2 linked regions of the Methylobacterium mesophilicum SR1.6/6 genome follow. The protein of the gene in region 2 interacts with the protein of the main gene of each other region in a pairwise test. Links are inferred from orthologs where the notes say so. Each region holds a gene or a part of one and is shown on either strand. Other genes may lie near its edges.

Region 1 (3,882 bases), 730 kb from region 2 along the record:
CGATGGCGCAGCTGATCTACGTGCAGGAAGAGGCGATCAAGAGCCTGAACCAGCAGCTGGAGCAGGCCCGCAGTCAGGCGGCCCCGGCCCAGTCGTCTGGGGGCGGCGGCTTCCTGTCGAGCATCTTCGGCGGCGGCGGCCAGCAGCGCCAGGAGCCCCAGCCCGGCTACGGGCAGCCGCGTCCGGGCGGCCAGCCCTGGGGCAATCAGGGCGGCCCGCAGCAGGGTTACCCCCAGCAGGGCGGCTACCCGCAACAGGGCGGCTACCCGCAGCAGCAGGGCGGCCCGTGGGGCGGCCAGCCCCAGGCCCCGGCGCGCGGCGGCGGCTTCATGGCGACGGCGCTGCCCATGGCGGCCGGCGCGGCGGGCGGCATGCTCCTCGGCAGCGCCCTGTCGAACGCCTTCGCGGGCGGCCATTCCAGCCTCGGCAGCGCCGCGGCAGCGGGCCTCGGCGGCGGAAGCGGCGAGACCATCGTTAACAACTACTACGGCGACGGCGGTGGCAACCAGGATCTCGGCTCGGCCCTGGACAACAGCGGCGGCGACATGGGCGGCTTCCAGGACGCCGGCTACAGCGATCCGGGCGGTGATTTCGGCGGCGACCTCGGCGGCGGCGACGACAGCGACTGGACCTGATTGTCCGGCACACCGAATGGAAGGCTCGGTCGCGTCAGGCGCGGCCGGGCCTTCCTCGTATCTGGGGGAAGCGTGAGGCGTTCAGAGAACCTCGACCCGCGTTCCCACGGGCACGCGCTCGTAGAGATCGATGACGTCGTCGTTCATCATCCGGATGCACCCCGACGAGACCGATTGCCCGATCGTATTGGGCTCGTTCGTCCCGTGGATCCGGTAGAGTGACGAGCCGAGATAGAGGGCCCGTGCGCCCAGCGGGTTCTCCGGGCCGCCGGCCATGTGGCGCGGCAGGTCGGGGCGGCGGGCGAGCATCTCGGCCGGCGGCGTCCAGTCCGGCCATTCCGCCTTGCGGCTGACGGTCTTGAGCCCGCTCCAGGCGAAGCCGGGCCGGCCGACACCGATGCCGTAGCGGAGAGCCCGCTGGCCGGCCTGCACGAGGTAGAGGTGCTTGCCCGCAGTGTCGATCACGATTGTTCCGGGCCTCTGCGAGCCGGGGAACGCGACCTCCTGGCGCTGATATTCGGGTGCGACCGCGCGGGCGATGCGGCTCGGATCGGCCTGAGGCGCGCCGTAGCCGCCGGTCGGCGGCACCCCATAGGGTTGTGGCTGTGCGTAGACCTGGGCTGGCCCGGGCTCGGCGGGCAGAAGCTCGCCCGAATAGGCCGCGACCCGCATAGGCGCCTCGCCCCGCTGCGGCTGCGCGTAACGCTGCGGCCAGGTCTGCCGCCCGGCCCCGGCCCCACCTGTGACGAGATACTCGATCAGGCCGCCCCCGTAACCACCCTCGGCGTAGCGCGCCTGTTGCGCCTGCGCGGGCACGCAGGCGGCAGCCGCGGCCAAGGCCGCCCACAGACCCACACGGACCGATCCCCGCATCGCAACCTCCCGCACCGGGGCACACGCCCGCTGCGGCGGGAGGATCCCGCCGGATCTTGGCGAATCAGGTGAACGAACGTGGTGAATCCGGCTGAACCGCGTTGCCCTCCCCGCCCGGACGGCCTCAGCGTGAATCAAACGTCAATGCCGGTGCTTCGCCGGGGGCACCGAATTCTTGGCCGCTTCTTCGTCGCAGTGCCACGCATGCGTTGGCAAGCTTGGCAGTCACAGTCCGCTAACTGATGTGTTAGAGAGTTGGGCCGACGGAACCCGAACGCCTACGCCCGGATGATGACCCAGAAGCGCTACCGCATTGAAGACGTTCTCGGGCTTCCCGGAGCCCCGCCACCGCCGGCGGGCGTTCCCGCCTCGGGCGAGCGCCTCGACGAGATCTACAACGCCATCCAGGACCTGCGCCGCATCACGCAGATGAGCGCCAGCGAGACGGTCGAATCGTGCCGGCGCGAGTTGCACGAGGCCCTGGCCATGCGGACCGAGCTGGACGTGATGAAGGAGGCGATCACCCGCACGAAGGCGGAGCTGGCGACCCTCCACCGGACCGAATACACCGGCAAGGGCATGCGCCGGGCCGCGGACGAACTCGACGCCGTCGTGGACTCGACGGAGCGCGCGACGACGCAGCTCCTCGGCGCGATCGAGGAGATCGAGAGCCATGCCGGCATGCTCAACGCCACGACGCTGCCGCCCGGCATGAAGCCGCACGTCGACGTCATCCTGGAGCGGGTGATCACGGCCTACGAGGCCTGCAACTTCCAGGACCTGACGGGCCAGCGGATCAGCAAGATCGTCGGTGTGATGAAGTTCATCGAGGAACATCTTGACCGGCTGATCGCCACGTGGTCGGAGCTGGACAGCTTCAAGGAACTCATCGCCGTCATGCCGGTCTCCACCGCCCTGGACGACGAGAGCAGCTTGCTCAACGGGCCGAAGCTCGACCACGATATCGGCCACGTGGACCAGAGCGACATCGACTCGCTGTTCGATTGATCGCTTCGATCGGCCGCCGACGCGCATTTTTTGTCGGCGGCCCCGTCCCCCTCGGCGGCCGGAACGCTTAGATCTGCGGTATGAGCCGCAGAGCCCTCTCAGACCTGCCCCCCGATACCTTCGACGACGGCCGCGATGCCGAGCGGGACGAGGGCGCAGACGAGCCCGAGGCCGGTCTTCCCACCGACGAGTCGCCGGAGATCGATTTCGATTTTGAGCCCGGCGCCGTGCAGGCCGGCACGGAGGTGATCCGCCGCTTCTGGTCGACGCTGCCGTCCTCGCCGGGCGTCTACCGGATGTTCGATCACCGGGGCGACGTCCTCTACGTCGGCAAGGCGAAGAACCTGAAGAACCGGGTCGGCTCCTATGCCCGGGGTCAGGCGCACTCGAATCGCATCGCCCGGATGATCTCGCAGACGGCGGCGATGGAATTCGTCACCACCGCCACAGAGACCGAGGCGCTGCTCCTGGAAGCCAACCTGATCAAGCAGTTGAAGCCCCGCTTCAACGTGCTGATGCGGGACGACAAGTCGTTCCCCTACATCCTGGTCACGGATGACGGCCCCGCACCGCAGATCGTCAAGCATCGCGGCGCAAGGCGGCGGAAGGGCAGCTATTACGGTCCCTTCGCGAGCGTCTGGGCGGTGAATCGGACAGTGAACGCCCTGCAGCGCGCCTTCCTGCTGCGCACCTGCACGGACAGCTACTACGAGAACCGGACCCGGCCCTGCCTGCTCTACCAGATCAAGCGCTGCTCCGGCCCCTGCACGGGCGAGATTGCCCAGGAAGACTACGCCACCATGGCGGACTCGGCCCGCGCCTTCCTGGCGGGCAAGTCGAACGCCGTGAAGGATCGGATGCGCGCCGAGATGCAGGAGGCCTCCGAGGCCATGGAGTTCGAGCGTGCGGCCCGCTTCCGGGACAGGATCGCCGCGCTCTCGGCCATCCAGGGCGTCCAGGGAGTCAACACCCAGGGCGTCGAGGAAGCGGACGTGTTCGCCCTGGACGAGCAGGCCGGCCAGTTCTGCATCGAGGTGTTCTTCTTCCGGAACTTCCAGAACTGGGGCAACCGCGCCTATTTCCCGAAGGCCGACCGGACCATGACGCCCGACGAGGTGCTGGGCTCGTTCATCGGCCAGTTCTACGACGACAAGCCGGCGCCCCGGACGATCCTGACCAGCCACCAGATCGAGGATGCGGAACTGGTGGCCGCCGCCCTGTCGAGCCGCGTCGATCACCGCGTCGAGATCCATCGGCCGAGCCGCGGCGAGCGCAAGAACCTCGTCGATTACGCCCAGCGCAACGCCAAGGAGGCGCTCGCCCGGCGCCTCGCCGACACGGCGTCCCAGGGGAAGCTGCTCGCGGC
Region 2 (4,231 bases):
CGCGATCGTGAACGGGCTCGAAGTCCTGGAGGACGACCAGGACGAATCGATGCGCACCTTCGCGCTGGAACTCATCGGCAAGAGCGCTCGGCAGGCCTCGGCGCGGCTGAAATTCGCCCGGATCGCTTTCGGGGCGGCGGGCTCGGCCGGCGCCTCGATCGACCTCGCCGACGCCGAGGGCGTCGCCAAGGGCATGTTCGCCGACGACAAGACCAAGCTGACCTGGAGCGCGCCGCAGGCCCTGTTTCCCAAGAACAAGGTCAAGCTGCTCCTGAACCTCGTGATGATCGCGACCTCGGCGATCCCGCGCGGCGGGGTGATCGACGTCGTGGTGTCGGGCGACGGCGAGGCGCCCAGCCTCGTACTCAAGGCGAAGGGCTCGCATGCCCGCATCCCCCCGCACGTGGAGGAGCTGATGGCCGGCAGGCCCGAGAGCGGCACCGTCGACGCCCACGGCATCCTGCCGTTCTACGCCGGCCTCGTGGCCCGGGCCGCTGCCATGGATGTTCGTTTCGCCATCCAGGATGATGAAGTGACGATCAGCGCGACGCCCACAGTGATCGCGACACTTGATGCGGGTGATGGAGAAGCTTCGGACACGGCGCTCGCGTAAGATTCTTCAAAACAGCGGCGCGGGGTCGGAACGGAAACGCTTCCCTAACCCCGCGCGAGTAAGTAGGTTGCGCGAGACCTTCTCCGCGTAACGAGTAGCGCTTATGGACGACCTGCTTCGCGAGTTTCTGACCGAGAGCGGGGAGCATCTCGATACGGTCGACGCAGAACTAGTTCGGTTCGAGCAGGATCCGAATAACGAGACAATTCTTCGGAACATCTTTCGTCTCGTCCACACGATCAAAGGAACCTGCGGATTTCTCGGCCTTCCGCGCCTCGAGGCCTTGGCGCACGCCGCCGAGACCTTGATGGGCCGGTTCCGTGACGGTCTGCCCGCCACGTCGGCTTCGGTCACGCTGATTCTCCTGACGCTGGACCGGCTCAAGGCCATCCTGGCCGACCTGGAAGCCACCGGCACGGAGCCAGCCGGGTCGGACGACGACCTGATCTCGGCCCTGGAGCGCATGGCCGCGGGCACCGGCGAGCCCGAGCAGGCCGCCCCGCCACCGCCGCCGGAGCCGGTTCTGCCCGAGCCCGTGGCCCGCGAGCTGAAGCCCGGCGAGGTGTCCCTAGAGGACTTGGAGGCCGCATTCCTGGCGGCTCCGGGACCGGACGAATCGGATTTCGCCGCGCCGCCGCCCGCGCCGCCGCCCGTGCCCGCTTCGGTCGCCGCGGCCGCTTCCCCGGCCGTCAGCGCGGCCCCGGCAGCTGTGCCGGCACGGGCCGAGCCGGCCGAGGCCGAGCGGACCGAGCCGGCCCGGGCCGAGGCCGCCGAGGGCGAGACGACCGCTGCCGCCAAGAACCAGACGATCCGGGTGAATGTCGACACGCTCGAGCACCTGATGACCATGGTCTCGGAGCTAGTGCTGACCCGCAACCAGCTCCTGGAGATCGCCCGGCGGCACGAGGATTCGAGCTACAAGGTCCCGCTGCAGCGCCTGTCGCACGTGACGGCCGAGCTGCAGGAAGGCGTGATGAAGACGCGCATGCAGCCGATCGGCAACGCGTGGCAGAAGCTGCCGCGGGTGGTGCGCGACCTCTCTGCCGAACTCGGCAAGCAGATCGACCTCGTGATGGTCGGCGCCGAGACCGAACTCGACCGTCAGGTCCTCGAGGTCATCAAGGACCCGCTAACCCACATGGTCCGCAACTCGGCGGATCACGGCCTCGAATCGACTGCGGAGCGCGTTGCAGCGGGCAAGCCCGCCCGCGGCACGATCCGGCTCGCCGCCTACCACGAGGGCGGCACGATCACGATCGAGATCGCCGACGACGGCAAGGGCCTGAACCTCGCGGCGATCCGCAAGAAGGCGGTGGAGCGCGGGCTCGCCGCCCAGGCCGACATCGACCGGATGACCGACGCCCAGGTCGCCAAGTTCATCTTCCACGCCGGGTTCTCGACGGCGGCGGCGGTGACCTCGGTCTCGGGCCGCGGCGTCGGCATGGACGTGGTCAAGACCAACATCGAGACCATCGGCGGCCTGATCGACATCGCCACCACGGCGGGCCGCGGCACCACTTTCACCATCAAGATCCCCCTGACGCTGGCCATCGTGGCCGCCCTGATCGTGCGGGCCGGCGAGCACCGTTTCGCCCTGCCGCAGGTGGCGGTGCTGGAACTGGTGCGGGTCGATGCCGGGGCGCAGAGAGTCGAGCGCATCAACGGCGCGCCGGTGCTGCGGCTGCGCGAGCGGCTGCTGCCGATCGTCTCGCTGACCGGCCTGCTCGGACAGGCCGCGGCCGGCGCCGAGACGGAGCAGGCTGGGTTCGTGGTGGTGGCGCAGGTCGGGCGCGAGCGCTTCGGGATCCTCGTCGACGAGGTCTTCCACACGGAGGAGATCGTCGTGAAGCCGATGTCGGTGAAGCTGCGGCACATCCCGATGTTTGCCGGCAACACGATTCTGGGCGACGGCGCCGTGGTGCTGATCGTCGATCCGAACGGCGTGGCCCGCCAGGTGGCGCAGGGCGTCCAGGGCAGCAACAGCCACGGGGATGCCGACGCCGAGGCAGCCCTGGAGGTCGCCGACACCAAGACCACGCTGCTCGTGTTCAAGGGCGGTCAGGGCAGTTTCAAGGCGGTGCCGCTGTCGCTGGTGACCCGCCTCGAGGAGATCGAGTGCGCCAAGGTCGAGTGGCTCGGCGGCCGCGCGCTGATCCAGTATCGCGGGCGCCTGATGCCCCTGGTCCCGGCGGATGCCGCGATCACCATCAAGTCGGAAGGGACCCAGGCCCTCGTGGTGTTCTCGGACGGCGAGCGGGCCATGGGCCTCGTGGTGGACGAGATCGTCGACATCGTGGAGGAGCGGCTCGACATCGAGATCGCGGCCGACCGTTCGGACCTGATCGGCTCGGCGGTGCTGCGGGGCCGGGCGACCGACATCATCAACATCGCCCACTTCCTGCCGCTGGCCTACGACGACTGGGCGCGCGGCCTGAAGCGGCCCGAGCAGGTCTCCACGATCCTGCTGGTCGACGACTCGGCCTTCTTCCGCGACATGCTGAGCCCGGTGCTGAAGGCGGCGGGCTACCAAGTGGTCACGGCGGCGAGCGCGGACGCGGCGCTGGCGACCCTCCAGGCCGATCCCAAGATCGAGGCGGTGGTCACCGACCTGGAGATGCCGGGCCGCAGCGGCTTCGACCTCGTTGCCGCCATGCGCCGGGCCGAGCCGCGGCTCGCGGGACTTCCGGTGGTCGGCCTCACCGGGGCGATCGGCGCCGACGCGGTGGAGCGCGCCCGGGCGCTCGCGATCACCGACCTCGTGGCGAAGTTCGACCGGGCGGGCCTGATCGCGGCGCTCGCCGAGATCGGCGCCGCGGCGGTGTCGGAAGCCGCCTGATCGCCGCGCCGCACGCACCAAGTCGGTCGAGACCGACGATCGAATCCGGAGAGTTCCGATGCAGGCTGCCAACGCCAACGCCACCGCCGCCGAGACGGGCGCCACCGACGACTTCGTGACGGTCTATGTCGGCGAGACCCTGTTCGGGCTGGCGATCGAGCGGGTCCACGACGTGTTCGTCCCCTCGGGCGTGACGCCGGTCCCGCTGGCGCCGTCCGAGATCGTCGGCCTCCTGAACCTGCGCGGCCGCGTGGTGACGGCCATGAGTCTGCGCCGACGCCTGGGCATGCCCGACGCCGAGGCCGCGGCGGACGGGACCAAGGCCAACCCCCAGATGGCGATCGGCCTGGAACAGGCCGGCGAGACCTTCGCGCTGGTGGTCGACGGCGTCGGCGAGGTGCTCAAGCTCGGCGCCGACAGCCGCGAGGCTGTGCCGATCAACCTGGACTCGCGCTTCCGCGACCTCGCCACCTGTGTCCACCGCCTCGACGGTCGGCTCTTGGTGATCCTCGACGTGGACGCGCTCCTCGGCTTCACGACCGCCGGCGCCAAGGCGGCTTGAGGAGAGGGCAATGAAGGCGCCGCACCAGACAACCTGCCTCGTGGTGGACGATTCCGCGGTGATCCGGAAGGTCGCCCGGCGGATCATCGAGGATCTCGGCATGAACGTCAGCGAGGCCGAGGACGGCAGCGCCGCCCTCGAAGCCTGCGCGGCCAGCATGCCGGACGCGATCCTGCTCGACTGGAACATGCCGAACATGGATGGCTACGCGTTCCTCCAG

The links. The genes of interacting proteins can lie anywhere in the genome.
Region 1: the proteins of MMSR116_RS08865 (region 2) and MMSR116_RS12480 interact in binary tests that used the Escherichia coli proteins (3 or more experiments, as listed by UniProt). The link is inferred for Methylobacterium mesophilicum SR1.6/6 from one-to-one orthologs.

What each region holds. Positions count from the first base shown.
Region 1 is NZ_CP043538.1:2,622,605-2,626,486, forward strand. The notes cover bases 674-3,657. They hold MMSR116_RS12480 (protein phosphatase CheZ), read left to right. Parts: upstream 674-1,799; coding sequence 1,800-2,516; downstream 2,517-3,657. Other genes in these bases: MMSR116_RS12475 (L,D-transpeptidase), read right to left, coding at 717-1,508; uvrC (excinuclease ABC subunit UvrC), read left to right, coding at 2,597-3,657. Also shown: MMSR116_RS12470 (DUF2076 domain-containing protein), read left to right, coding at 1-635; more of uvrC, read left to right, coding at 3,658-3,882.
Region 2 is NZ_CP043538.1:1,895,138-1,899,368, forward strand. Bases 317-3,649 are described here. They hold MMSR116_RS08865 (hybrid sensor histidine kinase/response regulator), read left to right. Parts: upstream 317-716; coding sequence 717-3,449; downstream 3,450-3,649. Other genes in these bases: chpT (histidine phosphotransferase ChpT), read left to right, coding at 317-613; MMSR116_RS08870 (chemotaxis protein CheW), read left to right, coding at 3,508-3,649. Also shown: more of chpT, read left to right, coding at 1-316; more of MMSR116_RS08870, read left to right, coding at 3,650-4,011; MMSR116_RS08875 (response regulator), read left to right, coding at 4,022-4,231. UniProt on the Escherichia coli protein: Involved in the transmission of sensory signals from the chemoreceptors to the flagellar motors. CheA is autophosphorylated; it can transfer its phosphate group to either CheB or CheY.